3 regions of the Streptomyces sp. SCPE 10 genome follow, and region 2 is predicted to be linked to each of the others. Evidence: riboswitches for the same ligand, from Rfam matches in the RefSeq annotation. Region 2 holds a riboswitch; each other region holds the start of a gene.

Region 1 (10,122 bases), 5.8 Mb from region 2:
CACCGACCTGGTCATCGACAGCGGAGCCTCGGCCTGAGGGGGCACTGGCGGTCCTGACCGAGGGGGAGGGGGCAGGGGGAGAAGGCGGGGGAGAAGGGGTCGAGCGCGCCGTGTACGCGGGGCGCGCGCTCACTGCGGACGGCGCGCGACGACGGCCACCCGCGCCCCACCCCGCACCGGGATGCCGCCGGTCATCCCGTCGCGGCCGAGCCCTGCGTCCAGCCGCGAGCCATCGGAAAGCGGGAGGAGGACCTGCGCCGCCCGGACGGGGACCCCCGGGGCATGCGGCGTGGCCGTCGGCCACCGGGAACCCGGCGCCCGTGACGTAGGCGGCCTCCGGTCCGGCGAGGAACGTCACCATGGACGCGACCTCCTCGGTCGTGCCGACCTCGCCGAAGTCGACCCCGCGCAGCCGCGGCACTTCGGTCACGCCGCTCGTCGATGTCCACGGACGACGACGCACCCAGAAACTGTTGCGTGCATGTCAATACTGCGCTTACCTTTACGCGCGTCAACTCAACCTTTACGTGGGGCCATTGATGGCGGGCCCGGCCGGGGCGCTTCGCGAAATCCTCCACACTCCTAGGAGCACCATGTTCGCAGCCGCCCTCTCGCGGTTCAGATCCGGTAACAGCGGTCCCGGCCCTCGCCGGACCCTCCTCCGAGCGTGCGGGCTGCTGGCCGTGGTCCTCAGCGTGCCGATCCTCCCCGGAACCGCCTCGGCGGCCACCGGGGACCACGGGACCCGGGTGCGCATGACGCACCCGGACCAGGACCATGCCGGGTCCGGGCTCCGGCACCTGGGCGCGGCAGCACCGGCGATGACCGCGGCGGCCGCCGTCGGCACGGGCCCGGCCGGCCTCGACGTCAGCCACTACCAGAACAACGTCGACTGGACGTCCGTCAAGAACAACGGCGCCGCCTTCGCCTACGTCAAGGCCACCGAAGGCACCGATTACACGGACCCGTCCTTCTCCCAGCAGTACAACGGCGCGTACGACGCCGGACTGATCCGCGGCGCCTACCACTTCGCGCTCCCCGGCAACTCGAGCGGTACCGTCCAGGCCGACTGGTTCGTCAGCCACGGCGGCGGCTGGACCGCCGACGGCAGGACACTGCCGCCCGCCCTGGACATCGAGTACAACCCCTACGGGGCCACCTGCTACGGGCTGAGCCAGAGCGCGATGGTCTCCTGGATCCGGGACTTCAGCAACGAAGTACGGGCCAAGGTCGGGCGCTACCCGGCGATCTACACCACCACCGACTGGTGGACCACCTGCACCGGCGACAACAGCGGCTTCGGCAGCACCAACCCGCTGTGGATCGCCCGCTACTCCAGCAGCCCCGGCACGCTGCCCGCCGGCTGGTCCACCCAGACGATCTGGCAGTACGCCGACTCCGGAACCTTCCCCGGCGACCAGGACACCTTCAACGGCACGCTCACGGACCTCCAGGCCTTCGCCAAGGGAGGCGGCTACACCCCACCGCCCACGGCGAGTTGGCCCACCGTGCGGCAGGGAGCGGCCGGCGAGCGGGTCACGACCGTCCAGTACCTGCTCGACGCCCACGGTTCCGCGCTGACCGTGGACGGTTCGTTCGGACCGGCCACCGACTCGGCGGTGCGCTCGTTCCAGTCCGCGCACGGCCTCAGCGCGGACGGCGTCGTCGGCCCCGCCACCTGGCAGGCCCTCATCGTCACCGTGCGGCAGGGATCGTCGGGACCCGCCGTCCAGGCGGTGCAGAGCCAGCTCGACGCGCACGGCTTCGCGCTGACCGTGGACGGTTCGTTCGGACCGGCCACCGACTCGGCGGTGCGCTCGTTCCAGTCCGCGCACGGCCTCACCGTGGACGGCGTCGTCGGGTCGAACACCTGGCAGAGCCTCGTTTCCTGAGCATCGGCACGTGATCACAGATGAGGGGACTTCCATGACACGGGCACGACACTCCGCCGACGGCATCGACCGCCGCGCCCTGCTCCGGGGCGCGGCAGGGCTGACGGCCACGCTCGGCTTGGCGGCAACCGTCAGCCTCCAGGCAGCGGGCCAGGCCTCGGCCTACGGCTGGTCCCGCACCCTTCAGCAGGGCGCCTCCGGCTCCGACGTGGTCGAACTGCAGATCCGCGTCGGTGGTTGGGCCGCGTCCGGCGCCCAGCAGACCTATGTCGCCTGGGACGGCGACTTCGGCCCGGCCACGAACGCCGCCGTCCAACGCTTCCAGTACGCCTACGGGTTGAGCGCGGACGGTGTCGTCGGTCCACAGACGCAGAGCGTGCTCAACAGCCTGGAGTCCGGTGACGGATCCACCGCCCATTTCGACTGGACCGAGTTCTCCTCGCAGGACGGCTCCGGTTTCAGCGGCGGAAAGGTCGACGCCGCGACGGTCAAGGAGAACGTGCGCCGGCTGATGTACAAGCTGGAGGCCGTGCGCAAGAAGGCCGGAAACAGCCCGATCACGGTCAACTCCGGCTTCCGCAGCGTCGCGCACAACGCCGCGGTGGGCGGCGCGTCCAACAGCATGCACGTCTACGGCGTCGCCGCGGACATCGTCGTCTCCGGCCACAGCACCCCGCAGACCTACCGGATCGCCGAGACGTGCGGCTTCTCCGGCCTCGAGGCGTACACACACTCGTGGCAGCACGTCGACAGCCGTGTCCAGTACCCCTCGTACGGCTCCGGTTCCTGGTGGTGGGAGAGCGGCGTGGCGTGATCCGCCCGCTCCGGTGCACCGGGCCCGTCCGCGTCGTCGTCGGCACGGACGGGCCCGCCGTCGGTCCGGCCCGCGGTGCGCCGGCCCGCCCTGTGCCCGCTCGCGAGGTGGCCGGCAGGACGGCCGTCCTGCCGGCCTGCGTCATTCGGGTCGCGGGGCCTCGGGTCTCGCGCGCGCGGGGTCAGCCCGCGTCGGCGGTGCGGGCGTTCCAGCGCTCCTCGACCTTGGCCACGCGCCAGTATCCGATGGCCAGGGCCCAGACGACCACGAAGAGGCCGACGATGACGTAGCCGACGTGGTCGAGGTCGAGGCCCGCGATCCAGCCGGACACGCCGTCGCTCAGGCCGAGCTTGTCGTGCAGGACGCCGACCAGTTCGATGGTGCCGACGAAGAAGGCGACGGCGATGGACAGTCCGGTGATGGTGAGGTTGTAGAACACCTTGCGGACGGGGTTGGAGAACGCCCACTGGTAGGCGAAGTTCATGAAGGTGCCGTCGAGGGTGTCGAAGAGGCTCATCCCGGCGGCGAAGAGGAGGGGCAGGCAGAGTATCGCGTACCAGGGGAGACCGGCGGCGGCGCCGTTGCCGGCCAGGGCGAGGAGCAGGACCTCGGTGGTGGTGTCGAAGCCGATGCCGAAGAGGAAGCCGAGGGGGAACATCTGGCCGGGGCGGCGGATGGACTTGGTGAGCCGTCCCAGCAGGCGGTTCATGAAACCGCGTGAGTCGAGGTGCGCCTCCAGCTCGGCCTCGTCGTAGCGTCCGGCCCGCATGGCCTGGAAGACGCGGGCGATGCCGACCAGGGCGACGAGGTTGAGCGCGGCGATGAGGTACAGGAAGCCGCCGGAGACCGTGGTGCCGACGGTGCCGAGTACCTGGTGGGTGCGCGAGCCGTCGTTCATCAGGGTGCCGGCGAGCTGTGCGCCCCCGGCGACCAGCGCGGCCATGGCGATGACCACGCTGGAGTGGCCGAGCGCGAACCAGAAGCCGACCGAGACCGGCCGCTGCCCGTCGGCCATCAGCTTGCGGGTGGTGTTGTCGATCGCGGCGATGTGGTCGGCGTCGAACGCGTGCCGCATCCCAAGGGTGTAGGCCGTGATGCCCAGGCCGACTCCGAACGCCTTGGTGCCGACCTCGTAGTGATGTGGGGTGACGAGCAGGAAGAGGATCCCGAAGGCGATCACGTGCAGGACGACGATCACGGTCAGGAGGCCGGCGGTTCGGACGGTGTCCTCGCGCCGCCAGCGGAAGGAAGGGGAGGCGGCGGTTTCGGGCACGCCTTCGGGCATGGTCATACGGTCACGCTCCAGCACCTCGTGGATCAGATTCGTGCTGCCGTGGCCGGTCTCCTGGCTGACGGGTCATCGCGCCCACCCCTGCCTTCCCGGCCGCGAGGCCAGTGGCAATGCATGGGGCGGGAACTTCCCGATCACAGTGGCGAGGGCCGCTCCGGACTGAGCCCCTGAGGGCTGTCACCGGTCTTCCCGAACACCACGGCCCGCTCACCCTAGAAGCCCGGACGTCGAGGTCGCAAGGCGGCGTGGACGCAGGGGCGGTGGGGCAGGACGTCGCGGATCGCGCTGACGGGGCCATGCGTCCCGTCCCCGTGCGACGCGCCGGACGGCGCGCCAGCGGCGGTCGGGGAGCAGGGGAAACGGTCGGCCCGGGTGACCGTCGCACGGCCGTGGCGAGGGTGGAGCGGGCCGCGGAGTGCGAGCGCGGGTTCACCCGGGCGCGATTCGGTCGACCTCACGGTCGGGCCCGGGGACGAGTGAGGGGCGGCCGGGGAGTGCGGCCGCCCCTCCTCACCGTGTGAACGGGGTCACGGCTTGGGCGTGGCGTGCGGGGCGCAGGTCACGTCGGAACCGTCCAGCGTGCCGTCGATCAGATAGGCGTCGACGCGCTGGTTGATGCAGGGGTTCTCCAGGCTGGTCACCCCGTGGGAACCCGCGTCCTTCTCGGTGATCAGACGGGAGCCGGCGAGACGCTTGTGCAGCTCGACCGCACCCGCGTAGGGGGTCGCGGCGTCGCGGGTCGACTGCACGATCAGCACGCGCGGCAGACCCTTGTGGGTCGTGACGTCGACCGGGTTCTGCTGCTTGACCGGCCAGGTGGCGCAGGGCAGGTTCATCCAGGCGTTGGCCCAGGTCATGAACGGGTAGTCCTGGTTGAGCCGGGTGTTGTCCCGGTCCCATGTCCGCCAGCTGGTGGGCCACTTGGCGTCGGTGCACTCGACCGCCGTGTAGACGGCGTTGGAGTTCTCCGACGCGATGTTGCCCGCGGTGTCCGACATGTCGGGGGCGACCGCGTCGACCAGGGCCTGGGTGTCTCCGGCGACGTACTTGCCGAAGACGGTGGCGACCGGCACCCACGAGGAGTCGTAGTAGGGGGCGCTCTGGAAGAAGGAGATCAGCTCGGCGGGACCGACGACCCCGCCGATGGGGCTCTTCTTGGCGGTGGCGCGCAGCTGGAGCCACTTGTCCTGGACGGCGGCGCGCGTGGTGCCGAGGTGGAAGGCGGCGTCGTTGGCGGCGACCCAGTCCTCCCAGTCCTTCCAGCGACTCTCGAAGGCGACGTCCTGGTCCAGGTTCGCCTGGTACCAGATGTTGTCCCGGGCCGGGTTGGTCACGCTGTCCACGATCATGCGGCGCAGGTGGCCCGGGAAGAGGGTGCCGTAGACGGCGCCGAGATAGGTGCCGTAGGAGACGCCGAGGTAGTTGAGCTTCCGTTCGCCGAGCGCGGCGCGGATGACGTCCAGGTCGCGGGCGGTGTTCGGCGTGGTCATCTGCTGGAGCATGGCGCGGCCGGTGCGGTCCAGGCAGCCGTCGGCGTACTCGCGGGCCAGCTTGCGCTGGGCGAGCTTGTCCGCCTCGGTGTCCGGGACCGGGTCCGCCTTCGGCGCCCGTACGAACTCCTGCGGGTCCGCGCAGGAGATCGGCGCCGAGTGGCCGACGCCGCGCGGGTCGAAGCCGACGAAGTCGTAGGCCTTTGCGACGTTCGCCCAGACCGGCTTCTTGCCGGTGACCCGGGTCGGGAAGCGCAGCCCGGAGCCGCCGGGGCCGCCCGGGTTGTAGACGAGCGCGCCCTGGCGCTCGGCCGGGGTGCCGGTGCTGCCGACACGGTCGACGGCGAGCTTGATCTGCTTGCCGTCCGGGTGGGTGTAGTCGACGGGCACGCTGACCCAGCCGCACTGGATGGGCTTGGCCAGCCCCCAGTCGGCCGGGCAGTCCCGCCAGTCGACGCCGGCCTTGGCGGCGCGGGCGGCGGCGATCTCCGCGCCCTTCGCCGCGCGGTCCTGGCCCGGCCGGCCCGCGGCGCCGGCCGCCGGTGCCGAGACGACACCCGCGATCAAGCTCGCGGTGACGAGTGCTCCGGCCGAACCGAGCGCCAGTAGGCGGCTCTTCGGTCTGTTCTCCCTCAAGTGGGCCCCTCCCCGAACATCGTTGCGAATGGTCAGGCGGGGATCCTCCCGGCTGTGTGAAGGCTGTGAACAGAGCCTGACAATCATCTTTATCAATCCGATAACCGGATGGTCACGTCCCGTTGAGCGGAGCGGGGCCCGTTCGGGCGAACGGGAGTTGGCGACGCCGAGGACACACACGGCTCGGTCTCCCGCACAGGGCCTGGTCTCAGCCGTGCCCGCACGGGGGCCGGTAGGCGACCCCTGGCAGGTAGGCGCGCCACTGTTTCTCCGTGATGGTGGGATGAGCCCGTACCGAGCACGCCAGTGCCGCCGCGTGCGCCACGTCCGGTTGCCAGAGCTGGGCGGTATGGTCGGCGCTGCCGGTGAACAGCAGCCGTCCGTCCGGGCTGAAGGTCACGGCGTCGACGGCACCGAGGTGGCCGGTCAAGATGTGCCGCGGATGCGCCCGGCGCGGGTCGGTCACGTCCCACAGGCGTGCCGTACGGTCGTTGCTGCCCGACAGGAGCAGTCGTCCGTCGGGGCTGAAGGCCACGGAGGTGACCACGTCGGCGTGCCCTGTGAGGGTCTTCAGCCCCGCCGGGTGCCGTGGGTCGGCGATGTTCCACAGCCGGATCGTCCGGTCGTCGCTGCCGGAGGCCAGCGTCCGGCCGTCCGGGCTGATCGCGACGGCGTCGACGAAGTCGCGGTGGCCGGCCAGCACACCGAGGGGGCGGGGGTGCCGGCCGTCGGTGACGTCCCACAGCCGTACCGTGTGGTCGTCGCTGCCCGAGGCGAGCAGCCGGCCGTCCGGACTGAAGGCCACCGGCTTGACGTTGAGCCGGTGGCCGGTGAGGGCCGACAGCAGCCGGGCCCGGGAGGGGTCGGCGACGTTCCACAGCCGCACCGTGTGGTCGTAGCTGCCGGAGGCGAGCATCCGCCCGTCGGGACTGAAGGCCACCGAGAAGACGATGTCGCGGTGCCCGGCCAGGGTCCGCACCAGGACCGGACGGTGCACGTCGCCGACGTCCCACAGCCGGACCGTACGGTCGCGTCCCGCAGTGGCCAGAAGGCGCCCGTCCGGGCTGAAGGCGACACCGGTGACGATGTCCGGGTGGGGCAGGACACCGGGCGCCGGAACCGGGTGGAGCGGGTCGCCGAGGCCCCACAGCCGCACCGTGTGGTCGAAGCTGCCGGTGGCCACCCAGCCGCCGTCCGGCCGGAACGCGACGGAGCTGACGGCCTGTGTGTGGCCCGCCTGCCCGGGGCTGTTCGGCAAGGCCACCGACATGGTGCTCATGAGTCCGTCCTGCTCCGTCGCCCCCGGCACCAGCCGCAGGGCTGCCAGGCTGAGCTGCGCCGCCAGCGCGGGCCGCGTCGTCCGCAGCGCCACCGCCTGGTCCGACGACTCCCGGGCCAGCGCCGTGTCGCGCTGCCGGGTGAGCTGCTCCTGGGCCCGAACCGCCATGGCGACAGCGCCGACCGCGGCCACCAGGAGTACGGCGAGCAGGGTGGCAAGTTGCCGCGTACGGCGGGTCCGGCGCTGCCCTCGCGCGGCCTCGATGGCCGCGGCCTCGACGCTGGCCCGCAGAAACGCCTGCTCACGCCGGCTCGGACTCAGAGCGGCGTTGTGCGCCATGGTGAGCGTCGCACCCCGGTACAGGGCGCCGGGGTCCCGGCCCAGCGACTCCCAGAGGTCGGTCGCCTCGGTCAGCCGCCGCTGGATGCGCAGCGCTTCCCGGTCCTGGGTGAGCCACTGGTGCAGCCGGGGCCAGCAGCGGATCAGGGCCTCGTGGGCCAGTTCGATCCGGTCCTGGTCCAGCAGGAGCAGCCGCGCGGCCGCCGCGCGGTCGAGGACGACGCGGACGTCGGGCGTGGGATCGAGTTCGGTCGTCGTCATCCTGCGGCGGGTGTCCTCGGTGCCCTCCCCGAGCGCGGTCAGCCGGGTGAAGACCTGCCTGGCCACGTTGCGCTGCGCCGTGCTGAGACCGTCGTAGAAGGTCTCGGCGGTACGGGCCAGGGCACCTTCCAGCCCGCCGGTGGCTCGGAAGCCGTCCAGGGTGAGGGCGTTGCCGCGCCGACGCCGCCAGGTCTCCAGCAGGGCGTGCGACAGCAGGGGAAGGACGCCCGGTCGGCCCTGGGCCTGGGCGGTCAGTGTGGCGAGCAGCGCCCCTTCGACGGTGAGCCCGGATCGTACGGCGGGCTGGACGATCGCGCAGCGCAGTTCCTCCAGGCTCATCGGTCCCACCGGGACCTGTGCGTCGCGCATCACCTCCACCAGGTCGGGGTGGCGGGTGCAGTGGGCGTAGAAGTCGGCGCGGACCCCCAGCACAACCCGGCAGCGGCTGTTCGGTGCCCGTGCGGCGGTCACCAGCGCCCTGATGAAGGCGGCATCCTCCGCGGCGCCCTGGGTGAAGGTCTCCTCGAACTGGTCCACGACGAGGACGACTTCACTCTCGGGTGGCTCCGCCGCGAGGGTTTGGCGCAGCGCGCGGTGCAGGTTCGCGGGGTCGGCGGAGAGTTCCTCGTACCACCGCCCCGGCGTGCCGCCCGCCATCGCCGCGATGTGGATCGCGCACTCCTCCAGAGGGCGCGGACCGGGGGTGAACACCACCGTCCGCTGTTCCAGTGCCGGCACGAGCCCGGCCCGCAGGAGCGACGACTTCCCGGATCCCGACGCACCGATCACCATGACGAACCGCTGTTCCCGGAGCCGCTGCAACACCTGGTCCACCAGCCGTTCCCGGCCGAAGAACCACTCCGCGTCCTGCGTCCGGAATGCCGCCAGCCCCGCGTAGGGCGCTCGTTGCCCGGGCTCCACGGGGGACTGCTCCGGTACGTCCGTTTCGGCTGCCGTTTCACGCCAGATGCGCTCCCACTCCAGCGGGTCCCCGTCACAGGCGCGCACATATGCGAGAGTCACGGCAAGCGTCGGAAGCCGACGGCCGGCCGCCGCCTCGGAAAGCGTCGAAACCGAGTAGTGGGCGCGTTCGGCCATCTGCCGGTATGCCGGGCTGCCCGCCTTGTGGCGCAGCTCGCGCAGTCTCGCGGCAAAGCGCAGTAACGGACCGTCTCCCGCATCGAGCGGACGCTCGCCACGCGGCATGTCCGCACCTCCCCCCGCATGTGCTGTGAGATCACATTTTTCGGTATCCGTTTGTTCGGCACCAGCCCTCCGAAGCCGAACAACCCGCAAGGGCTAGACATGTCCGGGGAACTGCCACAGGCCGTCCACGAAGAGTTCGAGGAATCCGAAAGCCCGAGCGCCGAAAACAGCCGGTGGGTGCCCACGCGCACGGGACACGACGTCACGCGGGAGAAGTCCCGAGGACGTCTCTTCGGAATCCGGAAAACCAAGGAGGAAATATGAACGAAAACACGGCCACGCCGCCGCAGGTACGGTGGATTCTCGCGTTCGACGCCTCGTGCGCGACGTGTCGCCAGATCGCCGCCACCGTGCGGCAGGCGGGCGACGGAAAGCTCGAAGTGCTGCCGCTGTCCAACCCCGAGGTGCGGCAGTGGCGTACGACCCGTCCGGGTGAGGAAGCGCCGCCCGCGCCGACGTTGATCAAGGTCACCGATGGCGAGGCGCGCCAGTGGACCGGGGCGGCCATGGCGCTGCCGCTCGTCCGGCACCTCGGTGTTCGCTCGACGACGGCCGTGCTGCGGGGGCTTGGCCGACTGCGGCAGGAGAGCCGGCGCCCCCTGCCGGCACCCGGGCACGGCGACGCCATGGGGCGGTCGCAGTTCCTGCGGCTGGGAACCGGCGCGGCGGTGGCGGCCGGGATCGTTCTCCTGGGCAGGACACCGGCGTTCGCGGAGGACTCCTGCCGGACCGCGCTGGCCTGGGCGCAGCGCAACAAGAACAGTCTGCCGCAGCGCTACAGCGACCTGGTGACCTATCCGCTCGTCTACCGTCGCGCCATCTACAGCGAGTTGTCCGCGAAGGCCCGCAGCCGGATGTGGCTCGAACACCTGGAGCACTACCGTGCCACCCGGCCCGACATGACACCGCAACAG
Region 2 (10,122 bases):
TTGGCCTGGGTGCCCTCGCCGGGGTCGTTGACGATGAAGGGGTAGACCAGCGGCAGTTCGCCGAGGACCGCGTCCGGCGCGCAGCCGCGCGACAGGCCGAGGCCCTTGCCCGGCAGCCACTCCATCGTGCCGTGCTTGCCCATGTGCACGACCGCGTCCGCGCCGAAGCCGTGCTCCAGCCAGCGGTAGGCCGCCATGTAGTGGTGCGAGGGCGGCATGTCGGGGTCGTGGTAGATCGCGATCGGGTTCTCCCCGAAGCCGCGCGGCGGCTGGATCATGACCACGACGTTCCCGAACCGCAGGGACGCCAGCACGATGTCGTCGCCGTCCACGTACAGGTTGCCCGGCGGCTCGCCCCACGCCTCGGTCATCGCCTCGCGCAGCCCCGGGTCCAGCGTCTCGAACCACGCCCGGTAGTCGGCCAGCGGCACCCGCGCGGGCGCGGCGGCCAGCTGCTCCTCGGTCAGCCACTCCACGTCGTGGCCGCCGGCCTCGATCAGCCGGTGGATCAACTCGTCGCCGCCGGACGGGTATCCGCTGACCGCGTACCCGGCGTCCCGCAGCGCGTCCAGCACCCGCACCGCCGACGCCGGGGTGTCCAGGCCGACCGCGTTGCCCACCCGGGAGTGCTTGGTCGGGTACGCGGTGAAGACGAGCGCGATCCTCTTCTCGGCGTTCGGCTTGTGCCGCAGCCGCGCGTGCCGTACGGCGATCCCGGCCACCCGCGCGGCCCGCTCGGGGTCGGCGACGTAGACCGGGACCTCGTCGGGGCCCTGCTCCTTGAAGGAGAAGGGCACGGTGATCAGCCGGCCGTCGAACTCCGGGATGGCGACCTGCATCGCCGCGTCCATGGGGGACAGCGCCGCGTCCGACTCCTCCCAGGCGGCCCGCGAGGAGGTCAGGCACAGTCCCTGCAGCACCGGGACGTCGAGATCCGCCAGCGCGCCGATGTCCCAGGACTCCTCGTCGCCGCCGGCCGACGCCCCGGAGGCGTGCGTGCCGCCGGCCGCGAGCACGGTCGCCACCAGCGCGTCGGCCCGCCCCAGCAGCTCGTACAGCCCGGCGTCCGCGCCGCGCAGCGAACCGCAGTACACCGGAAGGGCGTTGGCGCCCCGCGCCTCGACGGCCGCGCACAGGGTGTCCACGAAGGCCGTGTTGCCGCTGAGTTCATGGGCCCGGTAGAAGAGCACGCCCACGGTCGGGCGGTCCGGGCGGATCTCGGGGGCGCCGTGGACGCCGTACTCCGGCATCCGGTGCGGCTCCTCGAAGCCCTCGCCGGTCAGCAGCACGGTGTCGGACAGGAACCGGGCAAGCTCCCGCAGGTTCGCGGGGCCGCCCTCGACCAGGTAGCGCAGCGCCTCCGCGACCACGCCCGCGGGCACCGTGGACTCGGCCATCAGCTCCGCGTCCGGGACCGCCTCGCCGCCCAGCAGCACCGCCGGGACACCGGACGCCTTCAGCGCGGCCAGCCCCTCCTCCCAGGCGCGCTTGCCGCCGAGGAGGCGTACGACGGCGAGGTCGGCGCCGTCCAGCAGCCGCGGCAGTTCCCCGGCGACGTCGACCCGGGTGGGGTTGCCGATGCGGTAGTCGGCGCCGGAGGCCCGGGCCGCCAGCAGATCCGTGTCGGCGGTCGACAACAACAACACTGTGCTCATGCGGGCGCTCCCGGTGGAATGAAGGGCAGTCCTTGCGGCGCGCCGGACTCGATGAGCCGCCACAGCGCGTCCGTGTCCGCGTGCTGTTCGATCAGATCGCCGAGCCGGTCCAGCTGCTCCTCGCGCAGCGCGGCGAAGGAGGTGTCCGGCGCCGGGACGAAGCGGCGCCCCGCGGCGGCGGCCACCTCGCGCAGGAAGGCCCGGCGGAAGCGGTCCGACTCCAGCGAGCCGTGCCAGTGGGTGCCCCAGGTCTGGCCCGACCGGCAGCCGTCCAGGAACGGTTCGCCGCCCTCGACGGACGCCACCCCGTGGTGGATCTCGTACCCCTCCACCGGCTCGCCGAGGGCCCGGCCGGCGGGGCGGGCGAGGGTCTTCTCCGGGGCGAAGCGCACCCGCACGGGCAGCAGGCCCAGCCCGGGGACCGCGCCGGCGCGCGACTCGACCTCGTCCTCGATGTGCTCGCCGAGGATCTGGAAGCCGCCGCAGATGCCGAGCACGGGCCGCCGCCGCGCGGCCCGCCGGACCAGCGCGTCCGCGAGCCCCCGGGCGCGCAGCCACTCCAGCGCCCGGACCGTGCCCCGGGTGCCGGGCACGATCACGAGGTCCGCGTCGGCCAGTTCCTCCGGCCGGTCCACGAACCGCACCACGACACCCGGTTCGGCGGCCAGCGCGTCCACGTCGGTGAAGTTGGACATCAGCGGGATCGCGCACACGGCGACGCGCAGCACGTCCTCGCCGACGGGGGGAGCGACGGCCGACTCCCGCACGGCGCCCCGCAGGGAGACCCGCAGCCCGTCCTCCTCGTCGATCCCCAGCCCGTGCCGGAACGGCAGCACGCCGTACGTCCGCCGCCCGGTGAGGTCCCGCAGCATGTCCAGTCCGGGCTCCAGCAGCGAGACGTCGCCCCGGAACTTGTTCACCAGGAACCCGGCGACCAGTTCCTGGTCCTCGGGCGCGAGCAGCGCGAGGGTGCCGAAGAAGGAGGCGAAGACGCCACCGCGGTCGATGTCGCCGACGACCAGCACGGGCAGCCGGGCACCCCGCGCGATCCCCATGTTGACGATGTCGGTGCGCCGCAGGTTGATCTCCGCCGGGCTGCCCGCCCCCTCGCAGACCACCACGTCGTACGTGCGCCGCAGTTCGGCCAGGCTGTCCAGCACCGTGCCCAGCAGCCGCTGCTGCCGCCCGCCGTGGTAGCCGCGTGCGCTCATCTCGCCCACCGGCCTGCCCAGCAGCACCACCTGGCTGCTCTGTTCGCCGCCCGGCTTGAGCAGGACGGGGTTCATCAGCGCGGTCGGCTCGATCCGGCACGCCTGGGCCTGCATGGCCTGGGCCCGGCCGATCTCGGCGCCCTCGCGGGTGACGAAGGAGTTCAGCGACATGTTCTGCGCCTTGAACGGCGCGACCTTCACGCCCTGGCGTGCCAGCCAGCGGCAGATCCCGGCCGTCACGACGCTCTTGCCGGCGTCCGACGTGGTGCCGGCGACGAGCAGACCACCGCTCATTTCCCTTGTCCCTTCAGGCCCTTGACTCCGGTGACCAGGAGGCGCGCGGCGACCGTGGTGCCGAGCGCGAGCAGACCGACGCGGCGGGAGAGCCGTACCGTCCGGTCGATGTCGCCGGCCCGGACCGCCCGTCCGGCGGCGCCGTTGAGGACGGGGCGGTGCTCCACACGGCCGCCGTAGGAGAGGGTGCCGCCGAGCCGGACGCCGAGGGCGCCCGCGAAGGAGGCCTCCACGGGACCGGCGTTCGGGCTCGGGTGCCGGCCGGCGTCCGCGCGCCAGGCGCGCACGGCACCGCGCGGGTCGCCTCCGGCCGCGGCGGCGAGTACGGCGGTCAGCCGGGCCCCCGGCCAGCCGGCCACGTCGTCCAGGCGGGCGGCGGCCCAGCCGAACCGGCGGTGGCGCGGGGACTTGTGACCCACCATCGCGTCCAGGGTGTTGACCGCGCGGAAGCCGAGCAGCCCCGGCACCCCGGCGACCGCGCCCCACACCAGGGCGCCCACGACCGCGTCGGAGGTGTTCTCGGCGACGGACTCGACCACGGCCCGCGCGATGCCGTCGGCGTCCAGCGCCTGCGGGTCCCGGCCGCACAGATGAGGCAGTCGGGCGCGGGCCGCCTCGACGTCCCCGGCGGTCAGCGCGCGGCCGATGGCCCGGGCCTCCCGGGCGAGCGAGGTGCCGCCGACCACGGACCAGGCGGCCGCGGCGGTCAGCGCGACGGAAGCGGCGGGGGAGGGGCGTACGGCGCGTGCGGCCAGTGCCCCGAGCGCGACGGCGCCACCGGCGCACACGGCGGTGTGCAGAGCGCCCCAGCCGCGGTGGTCGTGCCACAATGCGCCCTCCGCCGCGGCGGCCGCACGCCCGAACACGGCGACCGGGTGCCCGCGACGGGGATCGCCGAGGAGCAGGTCGCCGAGAAGCCCGGCGGCGGCGCCGTACGCATACCTGCGATCGGCACCCATCGGCTCAGCCGGCCGTGGGTACCGCGACGGTGGTCCTGGTACTGGTCCTTCGGCTGCCGAGCATGGCGATACAGGTCCTCACTCAGGGTGTCCGCGCCCTGGTACGAAGAAAAACGGGCGGCGAGAGTTCCTGGCTCCCGGGGTGTGCACCCCGGTGACAGTGGCGGGACCGCGCCGGATTCGCACCGGCTTCCTCTTCTGCCGCCTTACATGGCCTGGGAAGTCCACCACGTGCCCGGAACGGCCGTCAACTTGCCGTTGACCTGCGGGAGTGTGCCGATGCCCACATCGCGCCACGGTACGGGCACGCCGAAGGCCCCGGCGCGCGACGGGCGCGCGGGGGCCTTCGGGGTGTGCCGTCGGGTGGGGCCGTGCGGTCAGGACTTGGAGACGATCAGGACGATGCCGTACGCCACCGCCGCCGCGCACGCCGCGAAGCAGACGTAGGCACCGGTGACGGCGAGCGCCGCGGACTCACCCTGGGCGGCGGCCTTCTCGCGCTTGGCCAGGCCGTTGACCCCGAGGGTGAACAGGGCCACCAGGCCCACCGTGAACACGAGGCTGACGCCGAAGACGGAGCCGATGGCCGCCCAGTCGATCTTCATGGGGATGCTTCCTTGGTGAACGGGCGCGGGATCAGACGGTGGCGGCCGGCGGCGCGGCCGGGGCGGTGGCCGCCGGTTCGACGGCCGGGGCCGGGATGGTGGCGGTCAGGCCGTCGGCGACGGTGCCCGCCGGGGGCGGGGTCACCGCGGCGATGGCGGTGGTGACCACGCCGGAGGGCTCCGCGGGCGGCTCGGCGACCACGTTGGTGTGGTCGATGACCTCGCGGCGGGACAGCTTGTAGATCCAGGCGCTCGCGGCGACCAGGAAGACGGCGACCACGGCGGTGCCCCAGTCACCGAGTTCGGTGACGGCCTCGGCGCCCGCGCCGACCAGGGCGGCGGCCGGCAGGGTGAGCACCCAGGCGACGGTCATGCGGGTGGCGGTGGACCAGCGGACCACGCCGCCCTTGCGGCCCAGGCCCGCGCCCATCACGGCGCCGGAGACGACGTGGGTGGTGGAGAGGGAGAAGCCGAGGTGGGAGGAGGCCAGGATGGCCGTGGCGGCGCTGGTCTGGGCGGCGAAGCCCTGGCGGGGCTCCAGATCGGTCAGGCCGGTGCCCATGGTGCGGATGATGCGCCAGCCGCCGATGTAGGTGCCGGCCGCGATGGCCAGGCCCGCGGAGAGGATCACCCAGGTGGGAGGGTTGGAGCCGGGGGCGATGGCGCCGCCCGCGATCAGTGCGAGGGTGATGACGCCCATCGTCTTCTGCGCGTCGTTGGTGCCGTGCGCGAGGGAGACCAGGGCGGCGGAGGCGACCTGGCCGGTGCGGTAGCCCTTGCGGGTGGCCGCGCCCTCGGTCTTGCCGCCGATGCCGTAGGAGGAGCGGGTGGCGACCATCGAGGCGATGCCCGCGACGACCGGCGCCGCGACCGCGGGCAGCAGCACCTTGGTCACCAGCACGCCGCCGTGCACGGCGCCGAATCCGGCGGAGGCGACGGCGGCGCCGATCAGACCGCCCATCAGAGCGTGCGAGGAACTGGAGGGCAGGCCCACCAGCCAGGTCACCAGGTTCCAGAGGATCGCGCCGACCAGGGCGGCGAAGATGACCTCGGGACGGATGCCGCTCTCGTCGACGAGACCCTTGGAGATCGTGTTGGCGACCTCCACGGAGAGGAAGGCGCCCACCAGGTTGAGGGAGGCGGACATGGCCACCGCGAGCTTCGGCTTCATGGCGCCTGTGGAGATGGTGGTGGCCATCGCGTTCGCGGTGTCGTGGAAACCGTTCGTGAAATCAAACGCGAGTGCGGTCACCACCACAATCGCGAGGATCAGCGAGAAGCTTTCCATTTACCCAGGCAATCGTTCGAGGTCGTTGGCTGGATGAACGTAGGCAACCTGGGTGAACGGAAGATGAACTGGGGCGGGCACGGGGATGTCCGTAACGGGGGGTGTGGACCTCCGTTTCCGCCTCCCGTCCCGGGCGCGCCCAGGCGCCCCTTGGGTCACCAGCCCAGCGCGAAGGTCCGCAGCCGGCCGGTGGTGCCGTTGAAGAGATTCTGGTCACCCGGCAGCCGGCCGGCGGTGTCGTACTGCCAGAAGGTCCAGTACCGCCAGCCGCCCGGCAGCCTGCCCGGTCCGGAGGTGCCGTGGCGGGCGACCCACAGGGGGTGGGTGGAGGCGAAGGCGCGGCTGTTGCCGGTGCAGAGCTTCCACCACTGCAAGGTGGTGTAGATCACAGGCCGGCGGCCGGTCTGGCGCCGGATCTCGTCGCTGAAGGACCAGATCCACTTCGTCATCTTCTTCTTGCTCAGCCCGTAGCACTTGTGCCGCGCGCTGTACGGGTTGTACTCGATGTCCAGCGCGGGCGGCAGCGTCCAGCCGTCGGCCCGCCAGTCCCCGCCGTGCGCCACGAAGTACGCGGCCTGCCGGGCGCCGGAGGAGCGGTCCGGCAGCGCGAAGTGGTAGGCGCCCCGGATCAGGCCGGCCGCGCGCGCCCCGTCGTACTGCTGGTCGAAGTAGGGGTTGCGGTAGCCCGTGGCCTCGGTCGCCTTGACGTAGACGAAGCGGGCGCCCTCGTCCTGCGCGGACTGCCAGTCCACGCGCTTCTGGTGGGAGGACACGTCGTGTCCCCGGGGCTGGTGCGCGGCCCGGTCCGGCGGACCGGCCGAGGCGGTCGGGGCGCAGGTGAGGACGAGCGCCGCCGCGGCCGCGGCCAGGACACCGGCGCGGCGACGGAGGAGGGTGCGGGTCATGTGCCGTCTCCCCGGGGTGACGGACGACCAGGTCGTGGCGGACGAGCGGGTCGCCGGGCGGGCAAGGAGGGCTCATTCAAGGGCGGCTGATCATGGAATTGGCGTAGATTGCTGGCGTTTTGCCGTGATGTGCACCCTTTTGGGGTGCGGGATCTCGGACAGAAGTACGCCGAACGGCCGCCCGCCGCGGGGGTGGCTGGCAGGATCACGGCAGGACCGTGGAGCCGCGGGACGGGCGAGGAAGGGCGGGCGGGGTGCGCGCAGAGGTGAGCGGGGAAACGGCGGACCGGTGGGCGGCGTTGGTCGAGACGGCGCGGCGGAGCGTGGCCGACGGACTGGTCGTCGGTACCTCGGGCAACGTCTCCGCGCGCGTCGGGGACGTGGTGCTGGTCACTCCCTCGGGTGTGCCCTACGACCGGCTGGGCCCGGACGACATCACCGGTGTGGACCTCACCGGCCGTCAGGTGCTCGGCACACTGGTGCCGACCAGCGAGCTGCCCATGCACCTCGCCGTCTACCGCGGCACCGGGGCCCGCGCGATCGTGCACACCCACGCCGTGCACGCCACCGCCGTCTCCACGCTGGTGACCGAGCTGCCGCTGGTCCACTACATGGCCGCGGCCCTCGGCGGACCGGTCCGGGTCGCGCCCTACGCCACGTACGGCACCGAGGAACTGGCCGAGAACATGCTCCGCGCCCTGGCCGGCCGCTCCGGCTGCCTGCTGCGCAACCACGGCACCGTCACCTACGGCGCCACCCTGGACCAGGCCTACGACCGCACCGCCCAGCTGGAGTGGATGTGCCGCCTGTGGCTGACGGCCTCCTCCGTGCCGGGTCTGACCCCCTCTTTGCTGACGGAGGCACAACTCGCCGAGGTCGGGGAACGCCTGAAGGGATACGGCCAACGGAGGTGACCGTCCCATGCTCCCCGTCCCCGCTGTCCCCGACCGCCCCGCGGACCGCCCGACACCGGGCACACCCGGTGGGTTCCGCCGCCCGTCCCCGGCCACCGGCACGGCCCGGGCCCGTGTGACCTCGCCCTTCTCGCCCCGGCTCCGCGACACGACCGCGTCGGCGCACGCCCGCCGCCGTCTCGCGGCCCGGCTCGCCTCACTCTGGCGCCGGGGCCCGGTGAGCCGGCCCTCCTCGCCCCCGCGGGGCCGGGGACCTGTGTCCCGGCTCGCCGCGCCCGGCCGCCTCGGCGCCGGGAGGCCCGCGAAGGCCCCCCGACGGCTCCCGAACCGGCTCGCCCGCGCCCTGCGCCAGGCTCTCCCGGGCCCGCTCGCCCCGGCCTTCCCGCGCGGGCCCGCGGCCCGGTTCGCGGTGCCGCGCGGCCGGCGCCTCGGGGCCCCACTCGCCGCGCGCCGCCAGGCCGGGCCCCGCCGCCAGGCGGACCCGTTCCCCGGGGGCCGCCGGAGTCCCGGCGCTCCGGCCGCGCGCCCGTCACCCTCCTCCCCGGCTCCGCTGGCCGGGCTCGGGGGCCGCCGGGACACTGATGGGGTGCGCACCGTCAAAGCGGCCGCCGCCGCAGTCACCGCCGTACTCGCCGCCGGCATGGCGTCCGTGGCCGCCGGGCGGCTCGCCAGCGACGCCGCGCTGAAGACCACCGGCAGCCGCCCGCTGCCCACCGAACCCCGGCTCACCGTGCACGGCACCGCCGCCGGCCAGATCACCCTCACCCGGGACCTGGCCTCCCTGCGCCCCGGCTCCTACGGCCTGGCGGGCGACGGCTCGCACGCGGTCGTCGGCCCGGTCCTCGCGGACACCCGGCCCACCGCCGACACCGTCGTGCGCCGTCTCGACCGCGTCACGCACGGCACCCTCGCCCCCGGCGACCCCGTGTGGCTCACCCCGAACCTCTACGTCGGCAACCCGCGCACCGCCCTCGGCCTCGACCACACCGACGTCGACGTGCCCGGCGAACTCGGCCCCCTGCCCGCCTGGTTCCTGCCCGGCAGCCGGGACGTCTGGGTGATCGCGGTGCACGGCCTGGGCACCACCCGCGAACACGCCATGAACCTCATGGGGTTCCTGAACGGCCGCCATCTGCCGGTCCTCGCCCTCGCCTACCGCGGCGACCTCGGCGCCCCCCGCCCCGCCGACGGCCTGAACCACTTCGGCGAGACCGAGTGGCGGGACCTGGACGCGGCGATCCACCACGCCGTCCGCCACGGCGCCCGCCGCGTCGTCCTGCTCGGCTGGTCCACCGGCGCCACCATGGCCCTGCGCGCCGCCGAGCACTCCGCGATGCGCGACCACATCGCCGGCCTCGTCCTCGACTCCCCGGTGCTCAGCTGGGAGGCCACGCTGCGCGCCCTCGCCCGCGCCCGGCACACCCCGCCCCCGCTGCTGCCGCTCGCGGTGCGCGCCGCACAGGGCCGTGCCGGGCTGCACGCCGACCGGGTCGCCGAGATCACCGACCCCGAGCGGCTCACCGTGCCCACCCTGATCATCCACGGCCCCGGCGACCGCGTGGCCCCCTGGGAGTTCTCCCGGACGCTCGCCGAGCGCCGCCCCGACCGCGTCGCCCTGCACACCGTCCCGGGCGCCCCGCACGCGGCGATGTGGAACCCCGACCCGAAGGAGTACGAGGAGCGTCTGCGGCGCTTCCTCACCCCGCTGATGTGACGGCGCACGCCGGGGCGCGCCGGGCGCGCGCCCCTTGCGGTCCGGCCGTTCCGGTTAGGGCCCTGGGACTGGCCGAAAAACGCCCGCCCGGCCCCCGCGCACCCCGGTGCCTTGGCCATCCCCGTTGCCCGCCGTGACATTCCGTTTGGGTTTTCGGACCGTCAACCGGAAGACTGCCCCTGTGACGTCCCGTATCCCGCGCGACTCCAGGCTCCGACTCGTCCGACCTCGACCCCTGGCCGCCGCCCCCAGAGCTGTGAACCAGCGGCACCCGCGCCGCCCCGCACCCCGGCCGCCCGAGGGCACCCCCGCCCGGGCCGAGCTGGCCAAAATGGCCCGCAGCGGGCTGGCCGGCGCGGTCCGCGTCGCCCGCTGGGCGGACAACGCCCTGGGCCCCGGCCGCGACGGCGCCACCGCCGACGGCAAGGCCACCCTCTCCACCGCGACCGCCGAACGTGCCGCCGCCGACCTCGGGCTCACCCCCGACCAGGTCCGCGCCGACTGGGACACCGCCCGCCTCGCCGGACTGGTCGAGGTGCACGGCGACAGCGCCCGTCCCGGCTGGCGGCTGCGCGCC
Region 3 (10,122 bases), 3.1 Mb from region 2:
GGGGCCGAAACGATCGCGTCCACGATCATGTGGCTGCTCCAGGCGCTCGCGGAACACCCGGAGCACGCCGAGAAGGTGCGCGCGGAGGTCGAATCCGTGACCGGTGGCCGGCCTGTGGGATTCGAACACGTCCGCTCCCTCAGGCACACCAACAATCTCATCCTGGAGGCCATCCGGCTGCGTCCCGCCGTATGGATTCTGACCCGCCGGGCGACCGCCGACACCGCGCTGGGCGACTATCGCATTCCGGCCGGTGCGGACATCATCTACAGCCCGTACGCCATTCAGCGCGACCCCCGCTCGTACGACCGCCACCTCGACTTCGACCCGGACCGCTGGCTGCCGGAGCGGGCCAAGGAGGTGCCGAAGTACGCCATGAGCCCCTTCAGCGTCGGCAACCGCAAGTGCCCCAGCGACCACTTCTCGATGGCCCAGCTGAGCCTGATCACGGCGGCGGTCACGGCCAGGTACCGCTTCGAACCGGCCGCCGACTCCAACGACGCCGTCCGGGTGGGCATCACCCTGCGCCCGGACAACCTGCGGCTGCGGCCGCTGCCCTGGTAGGGCCCGGACGTCTCCCGCCGGCGCGTGCTCAGGCGGCCTGAGGGCCCCGGAACGCGCGCCGGTAGGCGTTCGGGGTGGTGCCGAGCGCCCGGACGAACTGGTGGCGCAGCGCGGCCGCCGTGCCGAACCCGGTGCGGGCGGCGATCGCATCCACGGTCTCGTCCGTACCCTCCAGCAACTCCTGGGCGCGCAGCACCCGTTGACGCAGGATCCAGCGGTAGGGCGTGGTCCCGGTCTCCTGCTGGAAGCGGCGGGCGAAAGTGCGCGGGGCCATGTGGGCGCGGGCGGCGAGCTGCTCCACGGTCACCTCCGCGTCCAGGTGCACCTCCATCCACACCAGCACCTCGCCGACGGTGTCGCAGGGCGCCTTGGGCAGCGGCCGCTCGATGTACTGGGCCTGGCCGCCGTCCCGGTGCGGGGGGACCACCATCCGCCGGGCGATCTTGTTGGCGACCTCCGGGCCCTGCTCCTTGCGCACCAGGTGCAGACAGGCGTCGATGCCGGCCGCGGTGCCGGCGGAGGTGATCACCGGGTCCTCGTCCACGTACAGGACGTCCGGCTCCACGGCGAGCCGCGGATAGCGCCGGGCCAGCTGCTCGGCATGGTGCCAGTGCACCGCGCACCGCCGTCCGTCCAGCAGTCCCGCGGCGGCCAGCACGAACACCCCGGAGCAGACGCTCAGCACCCGGCAGCCGCGCCCGACCGCCCGGCGCAGCGCGTCGAGGAGCTGCGGCGGATAGTCCCGCTCGGCGTAGCTCTCGCCGGCGGGCACGGCGATCAGATCGGCCTCTTCCAGCCGCTCCAGGCCGTGCGGGGTGGAGACGGTGAACCCGCAGTGGGTGCCGAGGTCGGGCCCCTCGGCCGAGACCACGGCGAAGTCGTACACCGGCAGTCCCTCGTCGCTGCGGTCGATGCCGAACACCTCGCAGACGACGCCCAGTTCGAAGGGGTGCACTCCGTTCAGCAGCACGGCGGCCACGTTCTTCAGCATGCGCCCAGTGTGCCGCAGTACTGGCAGTAAATCGAGGGTGTACGGCAGTCCTGCCACTCCCGGTCAGGGGCGTCCGGCAGGACAGTAGTGGCATGACTGGAAACCAGATCCAAGGCCTGATCGGAATGACCGCCACCCTCGGGATCCTGATCCTCCTGGCCCTTCCCTCCGTGCTCGGCGCCCTGCGCGACTGGCGCGTCGACCGGCAGATCAGGAAGGCCCAGGAGGCCCACGCGGAGCAGGAGGCTCAGAAGTCCTCGTCCAGGTCGACAGTGCCCTCCACCGCCACCTGGTACGCCGACGGACGCCGCTCGAAGAAGTTGGTCAGCTCCTGAACACCCTGGAGCTCCATGAAGGAGAAGGGGTTCTCGGAGCCGTAGACCGGCGCGAAGCCCAGCCGGGTCAGCCGCTGGTCGGCCACGCACTCCAGGTACTGCCGCATCGACTCGGTGTTCATGCCCGGGAGGCCGTCACCGCACAGGTCGCGCGCGAACTGCAGCTCGGCCTCGACGGCCTCCCGCAGCATGTCGGTGACCTCCTGCCGGAGCCGGTCGTCGAACAGCTCCGGCTCCTCCTTGCGGACGGTGTCGACCACGTCGAAGGCGAAGGACATGTGCATCGTCTCGTCGCGGAACACCCAGTTGGTGCCGGTGGCCAGACCGTGCAGCAGGCCCCGGCTGCGGAACCAGTAGACGTACGCGAAGGCGCCGTAGAAGAACAGGCCCTCGATGCACGCGGCGAAGCAGATCAGGTTGAGCAGGAAGCGCCGGCGGTCCGCCTGCGTCTCCAGCCGGTCGATCCGCTCCACCGAGTCGATCCACTTGAAGCAGAACTCGGCCTTCGAACGGATCGACGGGATGTTCTCGACGGCCGCGAACGCCGCCGCCCGGTCGTCCGGGTCGGGCAGGTAGGTGTCCAGCAGCGTCAGATAGAACTGGACGTGCACCGCCTCCTCGAACAGCTGACGGCTCAGGTACAGCCGCGCCTCGGGGGAGTTGATGTGCTTGTACAGCGTCAGCACCAGGTTGTTGGCGACGATCGAGTCACCGGTCGCGAAGAACGCGACCAGGCGGCCGATCAGATGCTGCTCGGCCGGGCTGAGCTTGGCGAGGTCGGCGACGTCCGAGTGGAGGTCGACCTCCTCCACGGTCCAGGTGTTCTTGATGGCGTCCCGGTAGCGCTCGTAGAAGTCCGGGTAGCGCATGGGACGCAGGGTCAGTTCGAAGCCCGGGTCGAGCAGGTTGGTGTTGCGTTCGGTCTTCACTGGCAGGCCTCGCAGGACTCGGGGTTTTCCAGGGAGCAGGCGACGGCGTCGGGGTCGGCGACCTGCTGGACGGGGATGGTCTTCTGCGCCTGGGCGGCCCGGGCGATCCGGGTCGCCGGGCGCGACCGCAGGTAGTACGTCGTCTTCAGCCCGGACTTCCAGGCGTACGCGTACATCGAGGAGAGCTTGCCGATGGTCGGCGTCTCCATGAACAGGTTCAGGGACTGCGCCTGGTCGAGGAACGGGGTGCGCGCCGCCGCCATGTCGATCAGACCGCGCTGCGGGATCTCCCACGCCGTGCGGTACAGCGCCCGCACGTCCTCGGGGATCCACGCGAAGCCCTGCACCGAGCCGTTGGACTCGCGCAGCGCCTCCCGGGTGCGCGCGTCCCAGACGCCGAGGTCCTTCAGGTCCTGCACCAGGTAGGAGTTGACCTGGAGGAACTCCCCGGACAGCGTCTCGCGCTTGAACAGGTTGGACACCTGCGGCTCGATGCACTCGTAGACGCCCGCGATGGAGGCGATGGTGGCCGTCGGCGCGATCGCCAGCAGCAGCGAGTTGCGCAGGCCGACCGCCGCGATCCGCGTGCGCAGCGCCGCCCAGCGCTCGGGCCAGGTCTCCTGGACGCCGTAGTGGTCGGGGTGCAGCACCCCGCGCGCGGTACGGGTCCGCTCCCAGGCCGGCAGCGGGCCGCTGCGCTCGGCGAGGTCGGCGGAGGCCTCGTACGCGGCGAGCATGATCCGCTCGGCGATCCGGGTGGACAGCGCCTTCGCCTCCGGGGAGTCGAAGGGCAGCCGCAGCTTGAAGAAGACGTCCTGGAGACCCATCGCGCCCAGGCCCACCGGACGCCACTTCGCGTTGGAGCGGCCGGCCTGCTCGGTCGGGTAGAAGTTGATGTCCACGACGCGGTCGAGGAAGGTGACGGCGGTGCGGACGGTCTCGTCGAGCCGCTCCCAGTCGATGTCCCCCGTCGCCGTGTCGACGAACGCGCCCAGGTTGACGGAGCCCAGGTTGCAGACCGCCGTCTCGCCGTCGTTGGTGACCTCCAGGATCTCCGTGCAGAGGTTGGAGGAGTGGATGACCTGGCCCGGCTCCGCCGTCTGGTTGGCGGTGCGGTTGGCGGCGTCCTTGAAGGTCATCCAGCCCTGGCCGGTCTGCGCGAGGGTGCGCATCATCCGGCCGTACAGCTCACGGGCGGGCATGGTCTTCTTCGCCAGGCCCTTGCGCTCCGCTTCGCGGTAGGCGGCGTCGAACTCGGCGCCCCACAGGTCCACCAGCTCGGGCACGTCCGCCGGGGAGAACAGCGACCACTGCTCGTCGGCGTTGACCCGGCGCATGAACTCGTCCGGCACCCAGTGCGCGAGGTTCAGGTTGTGCGTACGGCGGGCGTCCTCACCGGTGTTGTCCCGCAGCTCCAGGAACTCCTCGATGTCGGAGTGCCAGGTCTCCAGGTACACCGCGGCCGCGCCCTTGCGCCGGCCGCCCTGGTTCACCGCGGCCACCGAGGCGTCCAGGGTCTTCAGGAACGGCACGATGCCGTTGGAGTGCCCGTTGGTGCCCCGGATCAGCGAACCGCGGGCCCGGATGCGGGAGTACGACAGCCCGATGCCGCCGGCGTGCTTGGAGAGCCGGGCGACCTGGTGGTAGCGGTCGTAGATGGAGTCCAGCTCGTCCAGCGGGGAGTCGAGGAGGTAGCAGGACGACATCTGGGGGTGCCGGGTACCGGAGTTGAACAGGGTGGGGGAGGAGGGCAGGTAGTCGAGCCGGCTCATGAGCCCGTAGAGCGCGGCGACCTCGTCCAGGGCGCGGACGGAGTCGTCCTCGGCCAGGCCCGCGGCGACCCGCAGCATGAAGTGCTGGGGCGTCTCGATGACCCTGCGGGTGATCGGGTGGCGCAGCAGGTAGCGGCTGTGCAGGGTGCGCAGACCGAAGTAGCCGAAGCGGTCGTCGGCGCCGGTGTCCACCAGCGCGTCCAGGCGGGCGGCGTGGATCCGCGCGAACTCGGCGGTCCGGTCGGCGATGAGGCCTTCGCGGTGTCCGACGGCGACCGACTCGGTGAACGAGGTCACGCCCTGCGAGGCGGCCTCGGCCCGGATGGAGACGGTCAGCAGCCGGGCGGCGAGCCGCGAGTACGCGGGGTCCTCGGAGATCAGGCCGGCCGCGGCCTCGGTCGCCAGTTCGCGCAGCTCCGCCTCGTCGGCGCGGGCCGACCGGCCGCGCAGCGCGGCGGCGGCGACCCGGCCGGGGTCGGCGTCGGGGAGGTCTGCGGTCAGCTCGGTCAGGGTCCGCAGCAGCGCGGCGCCGGGGCCGTCGTTCTCCAGATCCGGGGCTGATGCCGGGTCGGCTGGCGCGATGGTCACGTGGGGCTCTCCCTCGCTCGGCACGGGGGCCTGGCGGAGGGCAGGGGGCAGCCACGAGCGCACACGGCGTCGCGTCCACCGGCCCACTCCACGAGGCCCGGACGTCTCAGGGCACCCGGACCGGACGGCCGGGCGCGCTGTCGGCAGGTCCTCGGACTGACTCCTGTACGCGGATACGCACAAGTACACCGTTGCGGGACAGTTCCGGATTCGCACCGGATTCCCCTGCGGCGGCAGCGAGCATGAGCATACATCTAGTGCCGGGCTGCCGTGTCACCCCCAGATGTTGTGTCGCCCTGGTGTCAGAGCGTCAACTTGTAGGTGATGAGAGTGACGTCGTCCAGCTCCGGGAGGGGGTTCCAGTCCCGCTCGGGCGTGCGCACGAACCCGAGGCGTTCGTAGAGCCGGTGGGCGCTGTGCATGGCGCGCTGGCTGGAGAGGACGACGGACGAGCACCCCGCGGTGGCCCGGGCGCGGTCGACACAGGCGCGCACGAGGGCTTCGCCGGCCCCTCTGCCGCGCGCCTCGCGCCGCACCGCCAGCGTCCGGATCTCGGCCTCCCCGGGCCTCGCGATGTCGGCGACGGGGCCGCCCGAGGGGACGAAGGTCACGCCGCCGACAACACGGTCCCCCAGCACGGCGGCGAGGACCTCGGCCGACGCGGCTCGCGCGGCCACGTCCTTGAGCACGAGGAGGTACGGGTCGCTCGCGCCGAAGTCGAGGAGGCCGTCGAGGAGGTAGGCCTCGGCCGTGAGCTCGCCGAGCTCGTCGTACTCGGCCGGGTCGGCGGGGCGGATGCGGATGTCCATGCCGGCGAGTGTGCACGACAACGGGCCGCCGGAGCAGGTGCTTTCCGGCGGCCCGTGCGCGGTTTCCGTGCGCGGATCCGGTCAGTGGCTGGTGCCCGCCGTGGCCGGCGGCAGCTCCACCTCGACGCCCGGGTCACCCGCGTCCGCCGTGTAGTCCGCGGGACTCGTCTCGTCCACGCCCTCGGGGGCCTTGACGGCCTTGAGGACGACGGTGAGGACCACGGTGACCACGACGTTCAGCACGAACGCCGTCATGCCGATGTAGCCGATCTGGCCGATGCCCGGGATCTCGTCGGCCGAGCCGCCGAAGTGCTTCTGGGTCGGCGAGGCGACACCGTACGCGGCGAGGGTGCCGTAGACCATGCCGACCGCCCAGCCGGCGAGCAGCGCCCAGCGGTGGAACCAGCGGGTGAACAGACCGCCGACCAGCGCCGGGAAGGTCTGCAGGATCCAGATGCCGCCCAGCAGCTGGAAGTTGATCGCGACCGTCTTGTCCATGCCGAGCACGAAGACCAGCGCGCCCACCTTCACCAGCAGCGACACGAACTTGGAGACCTGGGCCTCCTGCTTCGGCGTGGCGTCCGGCTTGATGAAGTCCTTGTAGATGTTGCGGGTGAAGAGGTTCGCCGCCGCGATGGACATGATCGCCGCCGGGACCAGCGCGCCGATGCCGATGGCCGCGAAGGCCACGCCCGTGAACCAGTCCGGGAACATGTCCTCGAACAGCTGCGGGATCGCCAGCTGCCCGTTGTCCACCTTGATCCCGGCCGCGATCGCCATGAAGCCCAGCAGCGCCAGCAGGCCGAGCATCAGCGAGTACAGCGGCAGGATGGTGGTGTTGCGCCGGATCACCTCACGGCTGCGGGAGGAGAGCGTCGCGGTGATCGAGTGCGGGTACATGAACAGCGCGAGCGCCGAGCCCAGCGCCAGGGTGGCGTACGACCACTGGCCCGCCGCCGGCGGGGCGAGCGCCCCGCGCGGTTTGCCGGTGGCCGGGCTGAGCTGGCTGAAGGCGTGGCCCGCCTTGGCGAAGATGTCGTCGAACCCGCCCAGTTTGATCGGGATGTAGATGATCGCCACCAGGATCACGATGTAGATCAGCGCGTCCTTGACGAAGGCGATCAGCGCGGGCGCCCGCAGACCCGAGGAGTACGTGTACGCCGCCAGCACCGCGAACGCGATCAGCAGCGGCAGGTCCTTCACGAACTCGTTGGTGTTGTCGCCGCCGCCCACGCCCATCACGTCCAGCACCGCCTGGATGCCGACGAGTTGCAGCGCGATGTACGGCATCGTCGCGAGGATGCCGGTCAGCGCCACCGCGAGCGACAGCCCCTTCGAGCCGAACCGGCCGCGCACGAAGTCGGAGGTGGTGACGTACCCGTGGCGGTGCGAGACCGACCACAGGCGCGGCAGGAAGGTGAAGATCAGGGGGTACACCAGGATCGTGTACGGCACCGCGAAGAAGCCGGACGCGCCCGCCGCGTAGATCGCCGCGGGCACGGCGACGAAGGTGTACGCCGTGTACAGGTCACCGCCGAGCAGGAACCAGGTGATCCAGGTGCCGAACGACCGTCCGCCCAGGCCCCATTCGTCCAGGGAGTGCTCGTTCTCGGCCCGCCGCCAGCGTGCGGCGAGGAAGCCCATGACCGTGACGGCCAGGAAGAAGAAGATGAAGACGCCGAGCGCGACGCCGTTGACGCCGTCCTTCACCGTGCCGCACCCCCCTGCGCGTCCTTGCGGGAGCGCTGGTCGTGCTGCCACAGCTTGTACGCGATCATGGTGAGCGCGGTGGAGATCAGCACCCAGACCATCTGGTACCAGTAGAAGAACGGGATGCCGATGAAGGCGGGGTCCGTCTTCGCGTACGAGCCGACCCACAGCATCGCCACGAAGGGCGCGACGAGACACAGGCCGATGATCACCCTCACCGGCGTCACGACCGGTGGTCTCACTTCAGGTGTTTCGGACATGTCATCGCTCCGTCCCCTCGCTGATCACCTGTGTAATGCGCAGGCAATCTAGGTGACGGTGTCCTGGCAGAGGAAGACCCTGTCCGCAGGTCGGTATATCGATTCGGCGAAGGCGGGACCCCGCTGCGGTCCTGGGGCTCTAGTCCAGGGGCCGCTTGAGACGGGCGACGAACTTGTACCGGTCGCCCCGGTAGACCGAGCGCACCCACTCCACCGGCCGGCCCGAGCGGTCCAGGGAGTGCCGGGACAGCATCAGCATCGGCAGGCCCACGTCGGTGCCCAGCAGGCTCGCCTCGCGCGGGGTGGCCAGGGAGGTCTCGATGGTCTCCTCGGCCTCGGCGAGATGGACGTCGTACACCTCGGCGAGCGCGGTGTACAGGGACGTGTACTTGACCAGCGAGCGGCGCAGCGCGGGGAAGCGCTTGGCGGACAGGTGCGTGGTCTCTATCGCCATGGGCTCGCCGTTGGCCATGCGCAGCCGCTCGATGCGCAGCACACGCCCCCCGGCGGTGATGTCCAGCAGCCCGGCGAGCCGGTCGTCGGCGGTGATGTAGCCGATGTCCAGCAGCTGTGAGGTCGGCTCCAGACCCTGGGCGCGCATGTCCTCGGTGTAGGAGGTGAGCTGGAGCGCCTGGGAGACCTTGGGCTTGGCGACGAAGGTGCCCTTGCCCTGGATGCGCTCCAGGCGGCCCTCCACGACCAGCTCCTGCAGCGCCTGGCGGACCGTGGTGCGGGACGTGTCGAACTCCGCGGCCAGCGTGCGCTCCGGCGGGACCGGCGTGCCCGGTGCCTGCGTCTCCGTCATGTCGAGCAGGTGCTTCTTCAGGCGGTAGTACTTCGGCACGCGCGCGGTACGGACGGTCGGGCCGGCCTCGGTCTCCGCGCTGCTGACATCGGTGCTCATGCTCTGCCTTCCCGGCTCCGGATGCCGAAAGCGACCGACATCCCATCGGCCACGGCTCACATCGTGGCACGGCTTGCTGCGTCAGGACTCCACCCGCACGCTCCGTGATCCCCTCTGTATACCGTCGTGACCATGGCTGGTCTAGTCCAACAGGGGCGACGGTGCGGTCGCCGCCCCTGTGGCGCGCCAGGGTCTTTCGTTCGGATCGGGCCGGATCGGAAAGCGGTGCCAGGGCCCGCGAGCCCGGCGAGATCCAAACGAGGGCCTAGATCCCCTGCCACTCCGGCTTGTTGGCGTACGCGTGGCGGAAGTAGTCGGCCAGCTTCAGCTTGGCGGCGGCCGCCTCGTCGACCACCACCGTGGCGTGCGGGTGCAGCTGGAGCGCGGAGGCCGGGCAGACGGCCGCGACCGGGCCCTCGACGGTCGCCGCGACCGCGTCCGCCTTGCCCTCGCCGGTCGCCAGCAGCACCAGGTGGCGGGCCTCCAGGATGGTGCCGATGCCCTGGGTGACGACGTGGTGCGGGACCTGCTCGATGTCACCCTCGAAGAAGCGCGCGTTGTCGACGCGGGTCTGCTCGGTCAGGGTCTTGATCCGGGTGCGGGAGGCGAGCGAGGAGCAGGGCTCGTTGAACCCGATGTGCCCGTCGGTGCCGATCCCGAGGAGCTGGAGGTCCACCCCGCCGGCCGCGGCGAGCGTGCGGTCGTACGCCTCGCACGCCGCCTGGATGTCCTCGGCCGTGCCGTCGGGGCCGAGGAAGGCGTCCATGCCGATGCCGAGCGGCTCCAGCACCTCCCGGCGCAGCACCGAGCGGTAGGACTCGGGGTGGTCGGCGGGCAGCCCCACGTACTCGTCGAGCTGGGCTATGCGGGCCCGCGAAGTGTCCACGGCGCCGGCCCGCACCTTGGCGGCGAGCGCCTGGTAGACGGGCAGCGGGGTGGAGCCGGTGGCGACGCCGAGCAGGGCGTCGGGCTTGCGTCGCAGCAGCTGTGCCATGGCCTCGGCGATCAGCTCGCCACCCGCCGCGGCGTCCGGAACGATGACAACTTCCACGTGGGCCTGCCGTTCTGGAGAGGGCTCGGTGCGTCTATGTGGTTTAGACCAATCTAACAGAATGGGCCCCCGCTGCCGATGGCTCCAGGCCGGGTCGCGGAAATTGCCGACGCCTTCTGTCCCCATGGCCGACCCGGGCGGGCTAGGCTGCGCGTGGCATCCGGTGCCAGGGGCGCGGGCGGCCGCCGGACGGCGCCGTACGTGCTCGC

Evidence for each region. Region 2 has a riboswitch for cobalamin ahead of ACSP97_RS09250 (cobalamin biosynthesis protein). Riboswitches for the same ligand answer to the same signal wherever they lie in the genome.
Region 1: it holds a riboswitch for cobalamin, as region 2 does, so the genes downstream of both, ACSP97_RS35310 (HoxN/HupN/NixA family nickel/cobalt transporter) here and ACSP97_RS09250 (cobalamin biosynthesis protein) in region 2, are expected to answer to the same signal.
Region 3: it holds a riboswitch for cobalamin, as region 2 does, so the genes downstream of both, ACSP97_RS23695 (ribonucleoside-diphosphate reductase subunit alpha) here and ACSP97_RS09250 (cobalamin biosynthesis protein) in region 2, are expected to answer to the same signal.

What each region holds. Positions count from the first base shown of each region.
Region 1 covers NZ_CP197069.1:7,781,328-7,791,449, forward strand. The annotation lists gene ACSP97_RS35295 (SDR family NAD(P)-dependent oxidoreductase) at 1-37, shown strand, start outside; gene ACSP97_RS35300 (GH25 family lysozyme) at 756-1,892, shown strand; gene ACSP97_RS35305 (D-Ala-D-Ala carboxypeptidase family metallohydrolase) at 1,927-2,706, shown strand; gene ACSP97_RS35310 (HoxN/HupN/NixA family nickel/cobalt transporter) at 2,888-3,997, opposite strand; cobalamin riboswitch at 4,025-4,214, opposite strand; gene ACSP97_RS35315 (alpha/beta hydrolase) at 4,525-6,123, opposite strand; gene ACSP97_RS35320 (nSTAND1 domain-containing NTPase) at 6,332-9,025, opposite strand; gene ACSP97_RS35325 (bacteriocin fulvocin C-related protein) at 9,469-10,122, shown strand, end outside.
Region 2 covers NZ_CP197069.1:1,957,498-1,967,619, reverse strand. The annotation lists gene cobN (cobaltochelatase subunit CobN) at 1-1,655, opposite strand, end outside; gene ACSP97_RS09255 (cobyric acid synthase) at 1,652-3,160, opposite strand; gene ACSP97_RS09250 (cobalamin biosynthesis protein) at 3,157-4,119, opposite strand; cobalamin riboswitch at 4,225-4,363, opposite strand; gene ACSP97_RS09245 (hypothetical protein) at 4,497-4,724, opposite strand; gene ACSP97_RS09240 (inorganic phosphate transporter) at 4,756-6,012, opposite strand; gene ACSP97_RS09235 (lysozyme) at 6,168-6,917, opposite strand; gene ACSP97_RS09230 (class II aldolase/adducin family protein) at 7,172-7,831, shown strand; gene ACSP97_RS09225 (alpha/beta hydrolase) at 8,418-9,545, shown strand; gene ACSP97_RS09220 (hypothetical protein) at 9,877-10,122, shown strand, end outside.
Region 3 covers NZ_CP197069.1:5,091,556-5,101,677, forward strand. The annotation lists gene ACSP97_RS23675 (bifunctional albaflavenone monooxygenase/terpene synthase) at 1-564, shown strand, start outside; gene ACSP97_RS23680 (GlxA family transcriptional regulator) at 593-1,555, opposite strand; gene ACSP97_RS23685 (hypothetical protein) at 1,648-1,890, shown strand; gene ACSP97_RS23690 (ribonucleotide-diphosphate reductase subunit beta) at 1,803-2,759, opposite strand; gene ACSP97_RS23695 (ribonucleoside-diphosphate reductase subunit alpha) at 2,816-5,179, opposite strand; cobalamin riboswitch at 5,305-5,429, opposite strand; gene ACSP97_RS23700 (GNAT family N-acetyltransferase) at 5,482-5,988, opposite strand; gene mctP (monocarboxylate uptake permease MctP) at 6,070-7,698, opposite strand; gene ACSP97_RS23710 (DUF3311 domain-containing protein) at 7,695-7,958, opposite strand; gene ACSP97_RS23715 (GntR family transcriptional regulator) at 8,098-8,862, opposite strand; gene nagB (glucosamine-6-phosphate deaminase) at 9,128-9,913, opposite strand.